2 regions of the Streptomyces sp. PU-14G genome follow, and region 1 is predicted to be linked to the other one. Evidence: riboswitches for the same ligand, from Rfam matches in the RefSeq annotation. Region 1 holds a riboswitch; the other holds the start of a gene.
The links. A riboswitch is a leader RNA that binds a small molecule or an ion and turns the genes downstream of it on or off. The one in region 1 is predicted to bind cyclic di-AMP.
Positions count from the first base shown of each region.

Region 1 (3,395 bases):
GCAGGTGCCGCACGGAACTGTAGGCGGGCACTCCGGCCAGTTCCGCGGGGCCTTCGGGGTCGAGCGCGTGGTTGACGGCGTACAGGCGCCCGGTGAAGCCGCCCGCGCTGAGGCTGCCCAGGGCGGCTCGCCCTGCACCGCCGGGGCTGCGGCTGGCGCCGATGACAACGACGGCGCCGGGGGCCAGCAGCCGGGCGACGGAGCGGGCCTCGGCGCGCTGTTCGCGAGCCTGCATCACGGCCCAGGAGCGCTCGGTGGGCTCCAGATCGAGGGTGAGGTGGACGGAGCCGTCCTCGAAGCTGCGCTTCTGGGAGTATCCGGCGTCCGTGAACACCTTGATCATCTTGTTGTTGGCGGGCAGCACCTCGGCGGCGAAGCGGCGGATGCCGCGCTCCCTGGCGACGGCCCCGATGTGTTCGAGGAGCGCGGAGGCCACCCCTCTGCCCTGCTGGTCGTCGCGGACGAGGAAGGCGACCTCGGCCTCGTCGGCGGGTTCGCTCGCGGGACGGCCGAGCCGGTCGATGCGGTCGTAGCGGACGGTCGCGATGAACTCCCCGCGGATCGTCACCGCGAGGCCGACCCGGTCGACGTAGTCGTGGTGCGTGAAGCGGCGCACGTCGCGGTCGGACAGCCGCGGATAGGGCGCGAAGAACCGGTAGTACTTCGACTCGTCGGAGACCTGCTCGTAGAAGCTGACCAGGCGTTCCGCGTCGTCGGGGGTGATCGGCCGCACCTGCGCCGTACCGCCGTCGCGCAGGACGATGTCCGCTTCCCAGTGGGTCGGGTAGGCGCGCTCCTCGGGGCTGGGCATGCGCTCAGCGTACGGCGGTGACCGGGCTCACGGAGCGCTCGCGCGGTGCGTCGTATGGTCGCGGTACCAACACAGACGACCGTGCGGTGCCGACAGACCACCGTGCGAGACTGGTCTAGACAACCTCACCGACTCGAAGGGCAACACCATGGTTGAGCGCCGCGTCACCGTCGGCTGGGCCGAGGGGCTGCACGCCCGCCCCGCCTCCATCTTCGTCCGTGCCGCCTCGGCCGCCGGCGTTCCGGTCACCGTGCGGAAGGCCGAGGGCAACCCCGTCAACGCGGCCTCCATGCTCGGCGTGCTCGGCCTGGGTGCGGAAGGCGGCGAGGAGATCGTCCTGGCCTCCGAGGCGGACGACGCCGAGGCGGCCCTCGACCGGCTCGCGAAGCTGGTCGCCGAGGGGCTGGAGGAGCTTCCGGAGACGGTCTGAACCGCCCCCGCCGCGCTTCCGCCGTCGGCGTGGCCCCACTGACGTGGAACGCGACACGCACGAGCCCCCGGCCCAGCAGGCCGGGGGCTCATCGCATGTCCGCGAGTGCGCCGTAGAGGCGTCAGACCTTGACGCCGTGCTGGCGCAGATAGGCGACCGGGTCGATGTCCGAGCCGTACTCCGGGCCCGAACGGGCCTCGAAGTGCAGGTGCGGACCCGAGGAGTTGCCGGTCGAACCCGACAGGGCGATCTGCTGGCCCGACTCCACGCTCTGGCCGACCGAGACACCGATCGAGTTCAGGTGGCCGTACTGCGTGTACGTGCCGTCCTTGTGCTTGATGACGATGTTGTTGCCGTAGGCACCGCCGTTGCCGGCCTCCACGACCTCACCGGCGGCCACGGAGTGGACCGGGGTGTTCATGCCGGCGTGGAAGTCGATACCGGTGTGGCTGCCGGACGACCACATGCCGCCGCCCTGCTTGTACCCGGTGGAGACGTAGGAACCCTCGACCGGCAGCACGTAGGCGTTGAGCTTCGCGCGCTCCGCGGCCCGCGCGGCCTTGACCTTGGCCTCGTGCTCCTTCTGCGCCTTCTCGGCGGCGGCCTTGCGCTTGGCCTCGTCGGCCTTCCGCTTCGCCTCGGCCTTCGCCTTGGCGGCCTCCTCCTTGGCCTCGGATTCGGCCCTCGTCTGCTCGGCGGTGAGCGCCTGGTCGTACGCCTGCTCGTCCAGGGTGTCCGAGATGGGGGCGGCGAGAGCCTCGCGCAGCTGGGGGCTCTGCTGGAGGTTGTTCTGGCTCTGCCCGCCGCCCGCGGCGAACGCGGGAGAGGCGATGGAGCCCACGACACCCACGGTGGCGAGGCCGGCTATGCCCGCCGCTCCCGCCGTGGCCCTGCGGGTCTTACTCGGGCGCCTGTGCTTCCCGGTGGCACGGGTGAACGCCATACGGAGGCGTACTCCTTTCCTTCCTTCTCGCCTACCGGGTTAGCTGACGGGTTCGGAGCAGGAAGGTCTCCTACGGGCCGCCTCTTGTCGAGGCCGTCCGATTCACCCCATGGGACAAGGTGGGTCCCCGGTCCCCCTCGGGCAGTTCCCCTCGGGGATTCGGCGATCACCATCCGTCGGCCGCGGGTGCGGTCACTTCTGACGGACAGCGGCAATGACGCTAGACGGCGCCAACTCCGAGCGGCAAACGAATCCCTGGCTTTGTCATCTTCGCCACACCCCAACTCGCCACAACCGCAACAGAAACGGACATCACGAAGGGCCCGGAAGGAGCGATTCCTCCTCCCGGGCCCCACTTTCCCCTGCCGCCGCGCCCCGGAACGAAGACGTCAGGAGCCGGAGACGACCTTGACCTCGCCGATCCCCAACTCCCGCACCGGGTCGGCGATCTGGGAGGCGTCACCGACGAGCACCGTCACCAGCCGGTCCGCCGGCAGCGCGCTGACCGCGGCGGCCGTGGCCTCCACCGTGCCCGTCTCGGCCAGCTGCGCGTAGACCCGCGCCTGGTAGTCGTCCGGCAGGTACTGCTCCACCTGGTCCGCGAGCGTTCCGGCCACCGCCGCCGCCGTCTCGTAGCGCAGCGGGGCGACACCCACCAGGTTGCGCACCGCCACGTCCCGCTCCTCGTCCGTCAGCCCCTCGGCCGCCAGCACACGCAACACCTGCCACAGGTCGGCCAGAGCGGGACCCGTGACATCCGTGGCGACCGAACCGCTGATGGCCAGCATGGCGGCCCCGCTGCCGTCCTCGGACGAACGCAGCACCTGACCGAAGGCCCGCACCCCGTAGGTGTAGCCCTTCTCCTCGCGCAGCACCCGGTCGAGCCGGGAGGTGAGGGTGCCGCCCAGGCAGTAGACGCCCAGCAGCTGCGCCGGCCACACCCGGTCGTGCCGGTCGGGGCCGACGCGCCCGATCAGCAGCTGCGTCTGCACCGCACCCGGGCGGTCCACGATGACGACGCGGCCGGTGTCGTCCGCGCTGATCGGCGGCATCGCGCGGGCCTCGGCTGCCGTACCGGTCCAGGCGCCGAGCGTCTCGGCCAGCGCCGCGTCCAGATCCACGCCCTCCAGATCGCCGACGACCACGACCGTCGCCGTCACGGGACGCACATGGGCCTCGTAGAAGGCGCGGACGGCCGCCGCGTCGATACG
Region 1 covers NZ_JASKYT010000183.1:6,314-9,708, reverse strand. Annotated here, with positions in the region: gene AB8Z75_RS20830 (GNAT family N-acetyltransferase) at 1-811, opposite strand, end outside; gene AB8Z75_RS20825 (HPr family phosphocarrier protein) at 960-1,241, shown strand; gene AB8Z75_RS20820 (M23 family metallopeptidase) at 1,363-2,184, opposite strand; cyclic di-AMP (ydaO/yuaA leader) riboswitch at 2,198-2,359, opposite strand; gene AB8Z75_RS20815 (M16 family metallopeptidase) at 2,574-3,395, opposite strand, start outside.

Region 2 (3,395 bases), on a different contig from region 1:
CGCGTCAGACCTTGACGCCCTTGTCGCGTAGCCACGTCAACGGGTCCACCGGGGCGCCGCCGTCGGGGCGGACCTCGACGTGCAGGTGCGGTCCGGAGGAGTTGCCGGTGGAGCCGACGCGTCCGATGACGTCACCGGTGCTCACCTTGTCGCCCGCCGACTTGGTCATGGACGAGAGGTGGCAGAACCAGAGTTCTGTGCCGTCGTCCAGTTCCAGGACGACACGGTAGCCGTACGAGCCGGCCCAGCCGGCCTCCTTGACGGTGCCGGTGTGGATCGCCTTGACAGGGGTGCCGTTGGGAGCGGCGAAGTCCTGTCCGGTGTGGTCGTTCTGCCATCTGCCGCCGGACTGGCCGAAACCGGCGCTGAGCTGGTAGGAGGCGACGGGGGCCACATAGCTGCGGGCGAGCTTGGCCCGGCGTTCGGCCGCTGCCTTGGCCTTCGCCTCCTCGGCGGCTTCGGCGGCCTTCGCCGCTGCCGCCTCGCGTCGGCGTTCTTCCTGCGCCTCGGTTCGCGCGCGCTCCTCGGCGGCTGCCCGCTTCGCTGCCTCTTGGGCGGCGGCGCTCGCCGCCTGGCGCGCCGCGTCCTCGCGGGCCTGTGCGTCCGTCGCGGCGTGGTGCCGTTCGGCCTGCGCGAGGATGCGGGCCCGCAGTGCCTCGCCGGCGCTGCCGCCGCCCGTGTCCGCCGCGTCCACGGCGTCGGCTCCGTGTGCCGCCTGGACGCCGTCCGGTACCTCGGTGCCGTCCGTGCCGTCGGAGACGAACGCTCCTAGGCCGGGTATGTCCTCGGCGTCGGGCAGGTGATCGGTCAGGTCCCGGGCGGTGTCTGCGGCAGCACCGATGTCGGGCACGGATATGGAGCCGGGGTCCTTGTCGTGTGCCGTGGCCATGCCGCCCGCGCCGACGGCGGCGATCATGCCGACGCCGAGGACGGCCCCGCCGCGTGCCACACCGCCTGTCCGCTGCCGGGCGACCCGGTGTTTGCCGCGCAGTGAGCGGGTGGCCTCCTCGGTGGGGTTCCAGTCCTCCCACGGTCCGTCGCCGCCGGAGGGCTCGTCCGCCCCGGCCCTGGACTCGCCGTTCGGACGCGGAGCGCCCTGCGGGTCGTGCGAGAAGCCCTGCGGGTCGTGCGAGAGACCCTGCGGGCCGCCGCCGTACGGAGACGGGCCGCCGCCGTACTGCTGCGGACCGCCATCGCTCCGGAGCGGGCCACCGTACGGGAGCGCGCCGCCGTACGGCTGCGGGCCGCCGTGCGGGAGCGCGCCACCGTGCGGGAGCGGGCCGCCGTAGGGGGCCGACGCGGGGGTGGGAGCGGGGGAGCCGACGGTACCGGGCTGCGGGTCGTACCCGACGGCCTCGGGGGCGGGGCCCTGGGATGTGGACGCCACGGGGGGCGCTCTCCTTTCCTTCCTTCTCGCCTACCGGGTTAGCTGACGGGTTCGGAGCAGGAAGGTCTCCTACGGGCATCCCGTGCGGGGCGCCCGATTCACCCCGGTCCTTCCCGACATGCTGACGAGAAGGGGTGGTTCCCCGGTTCCCGCGGGGCCTGGCCGGCGAGTTGGGCCGGCTGGTGCTCCGTGTGCGGGATTCGGCGTCGGCGCACGGTGCCGTCTTTCGTGACGACAGTGACGACCGTGCCGCGTTATCGGACGGTAATAGAACAGCACCCGTGTTTCCAAGCCGTTCCCCACAATTGCCCTCCCCCTGCCGGGGGGCGGACGGCAGACAGCGGGCGGCGATGCGGTCGCAGGGTCACGCACTCCGTCGGGTCTCGTGGGCGACGGCCAGCAGCGCCATGTCGTCGCTCGACTCGCCGCCCGTGTGGTCGGCGACGTCGATGAGGACGGTCTCCAGCAGTTCCTCCGGGTCGGCGAAGTAGCTGCGGGACAGCCGTCCGGCGGGGTCGTAGAAGACACCGTCGGCGTTGCGTGCCTCGGAGAGCCCGTCGGTGTAGAGGAGAAGTTGGCTGCCCGGAGGGAAGGGCACCTCGTCGATCTCGTCGGGCCACACGCCCAGCTCCGTCATGCCGAGTGGGAGCGCGGGTTCGTCCGGCTCCAGGAGGGTCGTGCGGCCGTGGCGGAGCAGGACGGGGCCGGGGTGGCCGCGGTTGACGAGGCGCAGTACGGGGCCTTCGGCGGCGCCCTGCGGTGCTGCCCCACGTGGCGTACCGGGGCCGTCCGGATGGGTGGGGATCTCGGCCAGGACCGCGGTCGTGAAGCCCTCGAACCGCGCGGTGCCGAGCTGCCGCCGTCCTTCCCGCTGGAGGGCGCGGTCGAGGCGGGCCGCGACGTCGGCGAGTGTTTCTTCCTGTTCGGCCGCCTCACGGAACGCGCCCACCACGATGACCACGGCCTCGACCGCGCCGAGGCCTTTGCCGCGTACGTCTCCGAGGAGCAGCCGTACGCCGTACGGGGTCTCCTCGACGGCGTAGAAGTCACCACCGATGCGGGCGTCCGTCTGTGCGGCGCGGTACCGGGTGGCGAACACCAGACCGCCCGCGCGGGTGGGCGGAGTGGGCAGAACCGCGAGCTGTACGGCCTCGGCGACGACACGGGCCGAGGCCAGCTGCTCGCCGCTGCGGCGCAGCACGTAGTTGACGCCCACGGCGAGCGCGGAGACGGTCACAATGGTGATGGACCGGGCTTCGGGTTCGATGTCGGGCCCCGCCTCGTCGTGCAGCCAGGTCAGCAGGACGACGGCACCCGAGGAGCCGACACCGGCGATGACGGTGCCGCGGAAGGACAGCAGGGCGGCTGCCGCCAGTGGTGTGGCCGCGAAAGGCGCCGAGACCGTCACGTTCGGCGGCGTCGCCAGTTCCAGGACGAGGCCCAGGGCGAACAGAGCGGCGGGGAGCAGCCGCGCCAAGCGCCGCAGCCGCCCCACGCTGTCCGCGTACCCGTCCCTCGGCTCCGCCTCGCCCTCCCCCCGGGTCGGGCTCCGGCCCGTTCGTCGGCTCCGGCTCGCCGGTCGGCCTGTCCGTCTCTCCTGCACGCTCTCAATCTGGCCCGCCTGCGCACGCCGGGCCACTCGGGCGTGGTCGGGTCGGGGGTACGGGACCGTGCGACCGGACCGGCCGGAAACGGCCTGCGGCGGGTGGCCGCGCCGATTGGCACGCGGGCAGGCCACCGGACAGGACGGACGGCGCCCGGCACCCTCCCGTGGAGCCGGGCGCCGCCGTCGGCGAGGGGCGTTCCTCCGGTCCCGGACGCGGCGTCGTCCCGTGGTCAGGGGAACGCTCCGCCGTCCGTCCGACGGCCCGCCCGTGCGGCTGACCGCAGCGGTCAGCCCGTCGGCGACCGCCCGCAGCGGTCACCCCGTGCGGCAGGTGCGGTCAGCCGCCCGTGCCCGGGGCCAGCGGTCCGATCTTCGGGACGGAAGCCGTCCCGCTCTTGGTGA
Region 2 covers NZ_JASKYT010000143.1:11,349-14,743, forward strand. Annotated here, with positions in the region: gene AB8Z75_RS18180 (M23 family metallopeptidase) at 5-1,387, opposite strand; cyclic di-AMP (ydaO/yuaA leader) riboswitch at 1,400-1,561, opposite strand; gene AB8Z75_RS18185 (PP2C family protein-serine/threonine phosphatase) at 1,752-2,882, opposite strand; gene AB8Z75_RS18190 (DUF4232 domain-containing protein) at 3,331-3,395, opposite strand, start outside.
Region 2: another riboswitch for cyclic di-AMP. It lies ahead of AB8Z75_RS18180 (M23 family metallopeptidase); the one in region 1 lies ahead of AB8Z75_RS20820 (M23 family metallopeptidase).